4 regions of the Ancylobacter mangrovi genome follow, and region 1 is predicted to be linked to each of the others. Evidence: predicted binding sites of a transcription regulator. Region 1 holds the regulator's gene; each other region holds the start of a gene.
What was found. The regulator LexA, encoded in region 1, represses DNA repair genes until DNA is damaged. The targets are predictions, from matches to a motif close to TGTTCNNNNTGTGTTCNG.
Positions count from the first base shown of each region.

Region 2: a site for LexA is predicted at 1,221-1,238, ahead of NVS83_RS11845 (DNA recombination protein RmuC). Genes of this name have one in related genera too.
Region 3: a site for LexA is predicted at 1,298-1,315, ahead of recA (recombinase RecA). Genes of this name have one in related genera too.
Region 4: a site for LexA is predicted at 781-798, ahead of dnaE (DNA polymerase III subunit alpha). Genes of this name have one in related genera too.

Region 1 covers NZ_JANTHY010000005.1:11,438-13,637, forward strand. The annotation lists gene lexA (transcriptional repressor LexA) at 437-1,132, opposite strand; gene atzF (allophanate hydrolase) at 1,327-2,200, shown strand, end outside.
Region 2 covers NZ_JANTHY010000003.1:465,454-467,653, forward strand. The annotation lists gene NVS83_RS11845 (DNA recombination protein RmuC) at 1-1,190, opposite strand, end outside; gene def (peptide deformylase) at 1,295-1,852, shown strand; gene fmt (methionyl-tRNA formyltransferase) at 1,934-2,200, shown strand, end outside.
Region 3 covers NZ_JANTHY010000009.1:13,201-15,400, reverse strand. The annotation lists gene recA (recombinase RecA) at 137-1,219, opposite strand; gene NVS83_RS19195 (antibiotic biosynthesis monooxygenase family protein) at 1,449-1,748, shown strand; gene NVS83_RS19190 (hypothetical protein) at 1,769-2,200, opposite strand, start outside.
Region 4 covers NZ_JANTHY010000014.1:54,539-56,738, forward strand. The annotation lists gene NVS83_RS23340 (ABC transporter ATP-binding protein) at 1-99, shown strand, start outside; gene NVS83_RS23345 (hypothetical protein) at 208-687, shown strand; gene dnaE (DNA polymerase III subunit alpha) at 993-2,200, shown strand, end outside.

The DNA of each region.
Region 1 (2,200 bases):
GTTCGACTCCGCAGCGCCTGCGGCGCTGTCTTGTTATCCGCCTCCCGAGGCCAAGCTGCCGCCGGAGACCAGACTGCCTCCCCGAGACCACAGGTTGCCTCCCGAGGCCAGGCCGCCGCGGGAGACAAGGCTCGCGCCGGAGGGTATGTCCACCACCCTCGCTCGCGACGTCGCGCGCCTCGCCGAGGGATCGGCTCAGAGCAAAACTGCCGAGAACCGCGATCCTTCCGCGACCAGCAACATTCCAGCCGGCCGCTCGAGCCGTTCGGAGCTTCACCAGTGAGTTCGTGCACATCCGCCCGTCAGCTCTGGCAGGTAACCCCGTTACAAATGCCGCTTCCAATCTGACCAGCCGGCGCTGCCCATCGATGCCGCTCGCCAAGGCAACCCGCCGGAGGCGCTTCGCGCCGCCGCGGCCCGCCGGCGCGAAGCGCCCTCAGTAGCGCCGGAAAAGCCCTACCAATCGTCCCTGGATGCGAACGCGGTCGGGGCCGAAGATGCGGGTCTCGTAGGCCGGGTTGGCGGCTTCCAGCGCGATCGAATCGCCCTTGCGGCGCAGCCGCTTCAGCGTTGCTTCCTCGTCGTCGATCAGCGCCACGACGATGTCGCCCGTATTGGCGGTGTCCATCCGCCGGATGAGCGCGAGGTCGCCGTCGAGGATGCCCGCCTCGACCATCGAATCGCCGCGCACCTCGAGCGCGAAATGCTCGCCGCCCGCAATCATCTCCGGCGGCATGGAGATGGTGTGGTCGCGCGACTGGATCGCGGAGATCGGCGTGCCGGCGGCGATGCGGCCCATGACCGGGATCGGCACCGAGCGCGACGCGCCATCGTCGCTCGCCGCGGGGCGGGCGCGCCCGAGGCTGCCCTCGATCACGTTGGGCGCGAAGGCGCGCGAGGCCCGTGGCGGCTGCGAATCCTCCGGCAGGCGCAGCACTTCCAGCGCCCGAGCCCGGTTGGGAAGGCGGCGGATGAAGCCGCGTTCCTCGAGCGCCGTGATGAGACGGTGGATGCCGGACTTGGACCTCAGGTCCAGTGCTTCCTTCATCTCCTCGAAGGAGGGCGGAACACCGTCCTGCTTGAGGCGGTCATTGATGAAGCGAAGCAGCTCGTGCTGTTTGCGAGTGAGCATCGATGCCTTCCGTCCGCGCGCCGCAATGAAAACAAATCACGAACAAACACTATCCGTTCTTTTTGTGTTCCACAATCGGTAAATGGATCGCTAATCCGGCACCGTGGAAACGCGGTTTCCTGCTCCTGTATGCAATGGCCTATGTGCTGCTCAAGTGTTATGCATGAGCGCGGGAGCACAGGAAGGACGATACATTGATCGGCACCATCGCGGACATCGTCGCGGCCCACCGTTCCGGGGCGGCGCGGCCGGCGGACACGGTTGCGCGCTGCTTCGAGCTCATCGAGCGTCATGGCGATCCGGCGGTCTTCACCGCGCTCAGCACGCCGCAGGCGATCGCGGCGGCGCTGCGGGCGCTGGAGGGGATCGATCCGGCCGGCCTGCCGCTTTATGGCGTGCCGTTCGCCGTGAAGGACAATATCGACGTCGCCGGCCTGCCGACCACCTGCGCCTGCCCGGACTACGCCTATGACGCGACCCGCGATGCGAGCTGCGTGACGCGGCTGCGCCGGGCCGGGGCGATCGTTATCGGCAAGACCAATCTCGACCAGTTCGCCACCGGGCTGAACGGGACGCGCTCGCCCTACGGCACGCCGCGTAACGCCATGCGGGCGGACCTGGTGCCGGGCGGGTCGAGCTCGGGCTCGGCGGTGGCGGTGGCGGCGGGGCTGGTGCCGTTTGCGCTCGGCACCGACACGGCCGGCTCCGGGCGCGTTCCCGCCGGGCTCAACAACATCGTCGGGCTCAAGCCCAGCCTCGGCCTCGTCTCGACCAGCGGCGTCGTGCCGGCCTGCCGCTCCCTCGACTGCGTATCGGTATTCGCGTTGTCGGTCGAGGAAGCGTTCGCGGTGCTGCGCGCGGCGGGCGGGTCGGACGAGGCGGACCCCTATTCGCGTGCGCTGCCGATCGGCGCGCCGGGGGACTTTCCCGCCCGGCCGCGTATCGCGGTGCCGCGCCGCGCGGATCTGGTCAGCTTCGGCGACCGGCTGGCCGAGCGGGCCTTCGCCGCCGCCGTCGCCCGCATGGAGCGGCTGGGCGCCGAGGTCGAGGAGATCGACATGGCGCCGT
Region 2 (2,200 bases), on a different contig from region 1:
GCCGAAGCCTCCGCCGCCGCGTCTCCGGATGCGCGTTCCCTGTTTCCGCCCGCCGCCTCGGGCGCGGGGCGGTCGAATTCGAGCTGCTCGATGCGCGCGCCGCGCCGTGCGACCTTGTCGGCGGAGATCACCGCCTGGGCGACGTCCTCGCCGGCCTGGGCGAAGTGCTTCTCCAGATTGCCGATGCGCTCGCGCAGCCGCGTCACGTCGGCGACCAGCCGGCCGCATTCGGTGCGGATCAGGTCGGCCTGCTCGCGCATGCGCGCGTCGCGGCAGATCGCCTGCACCACCTGCACCGCCAGCATCAGCAGCGAGGGTGAGACCAGGATGACGCGGGCGCGGAACGCCTGCTGGATCACCTCGTCGAAATGCTCGTTGAGCTCGGCATAGACCGACTCGGAGGGCACGAACATGAGCGCGAGGTCCTGCGTCTCGCCGCCGACGAGGTAGCGCTCGGCGATGTCGCGCACATGCTTGCCGACATCCTGCTTCAGGCGGGTCTCGGCCTGCTTGCGTGCCTCCGCGCTCTCCGCCTCGCGGAAGGCGGTGACGGCTTCCAGCGGGAATTTGGAATCGATCAGCAGCGGGCGCTTGTCGCCCGGCAGGAACACCGCGCAGTCGGCGCGCCGGCCGCTAGCGAGCGTGTGCTGGAAGGCGAAGCTGTCCCTGGGCAGGCCGTCGGCGATGATGGCCTGCAGGCGGCCCTCGCCAAAGGCGCCGCGCGCCTGCTTGTTCGACAGCGTCTGGCGCAGGCTCATCACCTGGCCGGAGAGCTCGCCCAGGCTCTGGCGGGCCTGGTCGACGAGGGCGAGGCGCTCGTTGAGCCGGGCGAGGTTCTCGTGGGTGGTCTCGCTGGCGCGGGCGAGGCTCTCGCCCATGCGGTGCGAGGAGGCGTCGAGCCGCTCGGCCACGGCGCGGGCGAGCTCGCCCTGGCGCTGGGCGAGATATTCGGTCATCGAGCGCACCCGCCCGCTGGTCTCGGCCTGGCTGCGGGCGAGCTCGAGAAGGCGCTCCTCCAGCTCGCCGGCGCGGCGGGCCTGCTCGTCCGCCTCCAGCGCGCGGGCGCGGGCGCTGCGGGCGACCGAGCGCAGCAGCAGGAGCAGCATGAGAATGGCGAGCCCCGCCGCCCCGGCGACCAGCTCGGCGAGCGTCACCGGGCGGCCGGCGAGGGTGAGGAGCACCTGATCCATGGCGCGCTTGTAGCAGATTCCGCACCGGATGCGAACAGAAGGCGAACGCGCCCGCACCGGGCTCCGTTGACCCGCGGGCACGCAGCGCTTATCTCAACGCCATCATGTCGATACGCCCTCTTGTCATCATTCCCGATTCGCGGTTGCGCCTCGTCTCCGACCCTGTGGTCCGGGTCGACGCCAAGGTGCGCGCGCTGGTCGAGGACATGTTCGAGACCATGTACGAAGCCCCCGGCATCGGGCTGGCGGCGATCCAGGTCGGCGTGCCCGAGCGCGTGGTGACGATCGATGTCGGCCCGCGCGAAGGCGAGGACGAGGACGGCGAGGAGGAGGGCGAGCGGAAGAAGAACCCGATCGCCCTGATCAACCCGGAGATCATCGCCGCCTCGGACCAGCTGTCGGTCTATTCGGAGGGCTGCCTGTCGATCCCGGAATATTACGCCGAGGTCGAGCGCCCGGCGCGGGTGCGGGTGCGCTACATGGACCTCAGCGGCGAGACCCGCGAAATCGACGCCGAGGGACTGCTCGCGACCTGCGTGCAGCACGAGATCGACCATCTGAATGGCGTGCTGTTCATCGACCACATCTCCAAGCTCAAGCGCGACCGGGTGGTGAAGAAGTTCACCAAGATCGCCCGGGAGAAGGAGCGCGACGGCGCCTGAGCCGCCGCCGGTCTCGCGTGGCTTGCCCGTGCGCCTTCCCGCGCACCCCGACCATTACGTACCGCCCCGGGAGGCCCCATCATGCGCATCGTCTTCATGGGCACGCCGGATTTCGCGGTGCCGACGCTCGCCGAGATCGTCGGGCGCGGCCACGAGGTGGTGGCCGCCTATACGCGCGCCCCGGCCAAGGGCGGGCGGCGCGGGCTCGACCTCGTGCCCTCGCCGGTTCACCGGGCGGCCGAGCAGTTCGGCGTGCCGGTGCTCACCCCCTCGACCCTGCGCGGCGAGGAGGCGACGGCGGCCTTCGCCGCCCATGAGGCGGCCGTTGCGGTGGTGGTGGCCTATGGC
Region 3 (2,200 bases), on a different contig from region 1:
CGGCCGGCTCATTTCGAAGGTCCCCGGGAGACTTCCGGAAGGCTTCCGGAACCGCGCCGGACGAGCCCGCCGGCTTGAGGGAAAAGGCGCGGGAGCCGGGCCGCGGCGCGTCCCGGACCTCGCATGGCGCACGGCGTCAGGCCTCGGCCGCGCCGTCGTCCTCTTCCCCTGCGTCGCCGGCGAGAATCTGCTCGGCGATCAGGCCGGCATTCTGTCGGATGGTCGCCTCGATCCGCCCGGCGACCTCGGGATGCTGACGCAGGAAGTTCTTCGCATTCTCGCGCCCCTGCCCCAGCCGCTGGCTGTCATGGGAGAACCAGGCACCGGACTTCTCGACCACGCCGGCCTTGATGCCGAGGTCGATGAGCTCGCCCATCTTGGAGACGCCCTCGCCATACATGATGTCGAACTCGACCTGCTTGAAGGGCGGCGCCAGCTTGTTCTTCACGACCTTGACGCGGGTCTGGTTGCCGACGACCTCGTCGCGCTCCTTGATCGCACCGATGCGGCGGATGTCGAGACGCACGGAGGAATAGAACTTCAGCGCATTGCCGCCCGTCGTCGTCTCGGGGCTGCCGTACATCACGCCGATCTTCATGCGGATCTGGTTGATGAAGATCACCATGGTGTGGGAACGGTTGATCGAGGCGGTGAGCTTGCGCAGCGCCTGGCTCATCAGCCGCGCCTGCATGCCGGGCTGGTTGTCGCCCATCTCGCCGTCCAGCTCGGCACGCGGCGTCAGCGCCGCCACCGAATCCACCACCAGCACGTCCACCGCGCCGGAACGCACCAGCGTGTCGGCGATCTCCAGCGCCTGCTCGCCGGCGTCCGGCTGCGAGATCAGCAGGCCATCGAGGTCGACGCCAAGCTTGCGGGCGTAGATCGGGTCGAGCGCGTGCTCCGCGTCGATGAAGGCGCACACCCCGCCCTTCTTCTGCGATTCCGCGATGGTATGCAGCGCCAGCGTGGTCTTGCCCGACGATTCAGGGCCGAAGATCTCGACCACACGCCCGCGCGGCAGCCCGCCGATACCGAGCGCGATATCGAGCCCGAGCGAGCCGGTCGACACGGTCTCGATCTCCATTATGCGGTCGTTCTTGCCGAGCCGCATGATCGAGCCCTTGCCGAAATGCCGCTCGATCTGGGTGAGTGCGGCGTCGAGCGCCTTGGCCTTGTCCATGGAAGATCCTTCGACGAGTCGCAAAGTCGCTTGAGTCATTGCCGGGCTCCGGTTCGCACGCAAGGGGTAGGAGATGGGATCGGCGGGATTTCGGTGGATCGTACCCTTTTTGTTCGATGTTCGCAATATGTTCTGGCCATTTCGCGCCGAAATTCGGCTCCCTCGCGCGCCGGCCCCTCCTCTCTTTACGGCTTTGCCTCGCCGGCGCACGTGGTATGGGTGCGGCCGAGCCGGCACCGGCAATCACCTGCCTGAAGAAAGTCCCGACATGATCCTCGAAATCGCTCTCCTCGAAATCACCCCCGGCAAGGAAGCCGAGTTCGAACAGGCCTTCGTCAAGGCCGGCCCGCTGTTCCAGCGCGCCAAGGGCTGCCGCGGCATGGAGATCCAGCGCTCGATCGAGCACCCGAGCCGCTACCGCCTGTTCGTGAGCTGGGAGACGCTCGAGGATCACATGGTCGGCTTCCGCGAGTCGGAGGACTTCCAGGGGTGGCGCGCGCTCGTCAGCCCTTATTTCGTCAAGCCGCCCGAAGTGGAGCACACGCAGCTCGCGGTGAAGAACTTCTGAGGCGCAAGGCCGCGCGGCCGTCAGCGCGGCCAATGCCCGTCCCGCAACGCGGCGGGGCGGATGAGGCCGAAGGGAAGCTCGCAATCTTCCCAGAAGCCGTCCAGCGCGGCGGCGAGCGCACCGTCGGTCCATCCCCTCCCCGGCTCCCGTTCCGCGTGAAGCATGCGCACCTGCGGCAGAAGGGCGAGGCGCTCTCTCGCCCGCCGCTCGCGCGGCGTCGGCATCGAGCCGCCCTCCAGGAAGACGACGAGCAGCTCGCGCCCGGTCCAGAACGCCGCGTCGCAACGCACGAAGCCGTGCGGACCGCCCACCTCCTCGCGCCAGCCGACATGGGCGGCGGGAAGCGGCAGGAGGGCGCTGAACGCCCAGTCGCGATAGTGCGGCAGCGCGCCCCCGGGGTCGAACCCCGCCCGCGCGAGGCGCTCGCTCAGCACGGCGCGCGCATCCTCCAC
Region 4 (2,200 bases), on a different contig from region 1:
GGCCTCGCGGCGGTGATCGCCACCCACAATCTGGACCTCGCCCAGCGGATGCACCGCCGGGTGACGCTCCAGGAAGGCAAGGTCGTCGAGCTGCGCTAGCGCGCCGGGCAGGGCGCCGGCAGAGGCGAAACCAGCCGCCGGGTCGAGCGCCGTTGCCGTGACATGCTACCTCCCCTAATTTGTGCCCATGGGCGCGGAACGGGGGCGATGGTGGAGTATCTGACGCAGTATCTCGGCCGGTTCGATCATATGACGTTGCTCGCCATAGCGGTGGCGGCGGCGGTGGTGATCATCATCGCCCTGCGCTGGACCGGCCAGCGCTACGTCGCGCCGAAGGCGCGGCTGGCACTCAGCGGTGACGGCAGCTTCGAATACGGCGTCGCCGGCGCCGACGCGCACCAGCCGGCGCTGGGGCGGATCGCGGGGCGCAACCCGCCCGCATCGGGGCAGGAGTGCCTGGCCGAACTGATTCCCGAAGCGGCGCAGACCGGCGAACTGACGGCGATCTGGGTCCGCGTCGAGGAGGCCCGCGTCGGCCATGTCGCCGTGCACGAGATCGTCCATTTCGAGAAGGTGCTGAAGGGGCGCGCGGCGCGCTGCGACGCCATCGTCGTCGGCAGCGCCCGTTCCGGGCTGCAGCTCAGGCTCGATCTCGTCTGGCCGCCGCAGCTGCGCGAGCCGCGCTAATAGCGGGAAACTGTCCGCAAATATTTCCGTATCGTAAACCATTGCGCGGAACGAAAGAAGAACAAGGGTTGATTCTGGGGATTGCGAGGATAATGTTCTCTATATGTTCCATGGAGGTCGACATGATCCGCATCCTTCTTCAGGAAGTCGCCACGCTCGCTTCGGTCGGGCTGTTCGTCGCCATGATCGGCCTGTGGGCCGGCGTCTTCACCGGCATCTGAGGACAGCGGGGATGGCGCCCGCGAGCGGTAGACGCGCCGCGCCCGAGCGCCCACCCTTGAGGCAGTGAGTCGGGAGAGTTGAACATGGCGCTGTCGGATGTCGGGTTCGTGCACCTGCACGTCCATTCCTCCTATTCGCTGCTGGAGGGCGCGCTCTCGGTGGCGAAGCTCGCCGAGCTCGCGAAGCAGGACCGCCAGCCCGCGATCGCGCTCACCGACACCGGCAATCTGTTCGGCGCGCTCGAATTCTCGGAGAAGCTCGCGGGGGCGGGGATCCAGCCGATCCTCGGCTGCTCGCTCGCCATCGAGTTCCCCGGCTCCCAGCCGCGTGGGCCCGCCAGCGCGCAGCGCCCGCGCATCGTGCTGCTGGCCGCGAGCGAGGAGGGCTGGGGCAACCTGATGGAGCTGGTGTCTCGCTCCTATCTCGACACCGCCGCCGACGGCGCGCCGCATCTCAAGCTCGACTGGCTGGAAGGTCTCACCGGCGGGCTGATCGCCCTGACCGGCGGTCCCGCCGGCCCGATCGACCGGGCGCTGTCGGCCGGCAGCAACGACCATGCCGAGCAGCGCCTTGCCGCGCTGGCCGGCCTGTTCGGCGACCGGCTCTATGTCGAGGTCCAGCGCCACGGCGTGGCGGAGGAGCGGCGGGTCGAGGCGGCGCTGATCGAACTCGCCTACCGCTTCGAGCTGCCGCTGGTCGCCGCCAACGAGCCGTTTTTCGCCGCCGAGGGGGACTATGAGGCGCATGACGCGCTGATCTGCATCGCCGAGGGCCGGATCGTCGCCGACCCGGACCGTCGCCAGCTCTCGCCGCAGCACCGGTTCCGCACCCGCGCGGAGATGATGGAGCTGTTCGCCGACCTGCCGGAGGCGCTGGCGAACACGATCGAGATTGCTCGCCGCTGCGCCTATCGCCCGCGCACGGTCAAGCCGATCCTGCCGCGCTTCACGCTGGAGCGTGACGAGGCGGAGGAACTGCGGATCCAGGCGCAGGAAGGGCTGGTGCGCCGGCTCGCCGTCCACGGGCCGGCACCGGGACTGAGCGAGAAGGACTACGAGGACCGCCTCGCCTTCGAGCTCGGGATCATCGAGAAGATGAAGTTTCCCGGCTACTTCCTTATCGTGTCTGACTTTATCAAATGGGCGAAGGCGCAGGGAATTCCCGTCGGGCCGGGCCGTGGCTCGGGCGCGGGCTCGCTGGTCGCCTATTCGCTGACCATCACCGATCTCGACCCGCTGCGGTTCGGGCTGCTGTTCGAGCGCTTCCTGAACCCCGAGCGCGTGTCGATGCC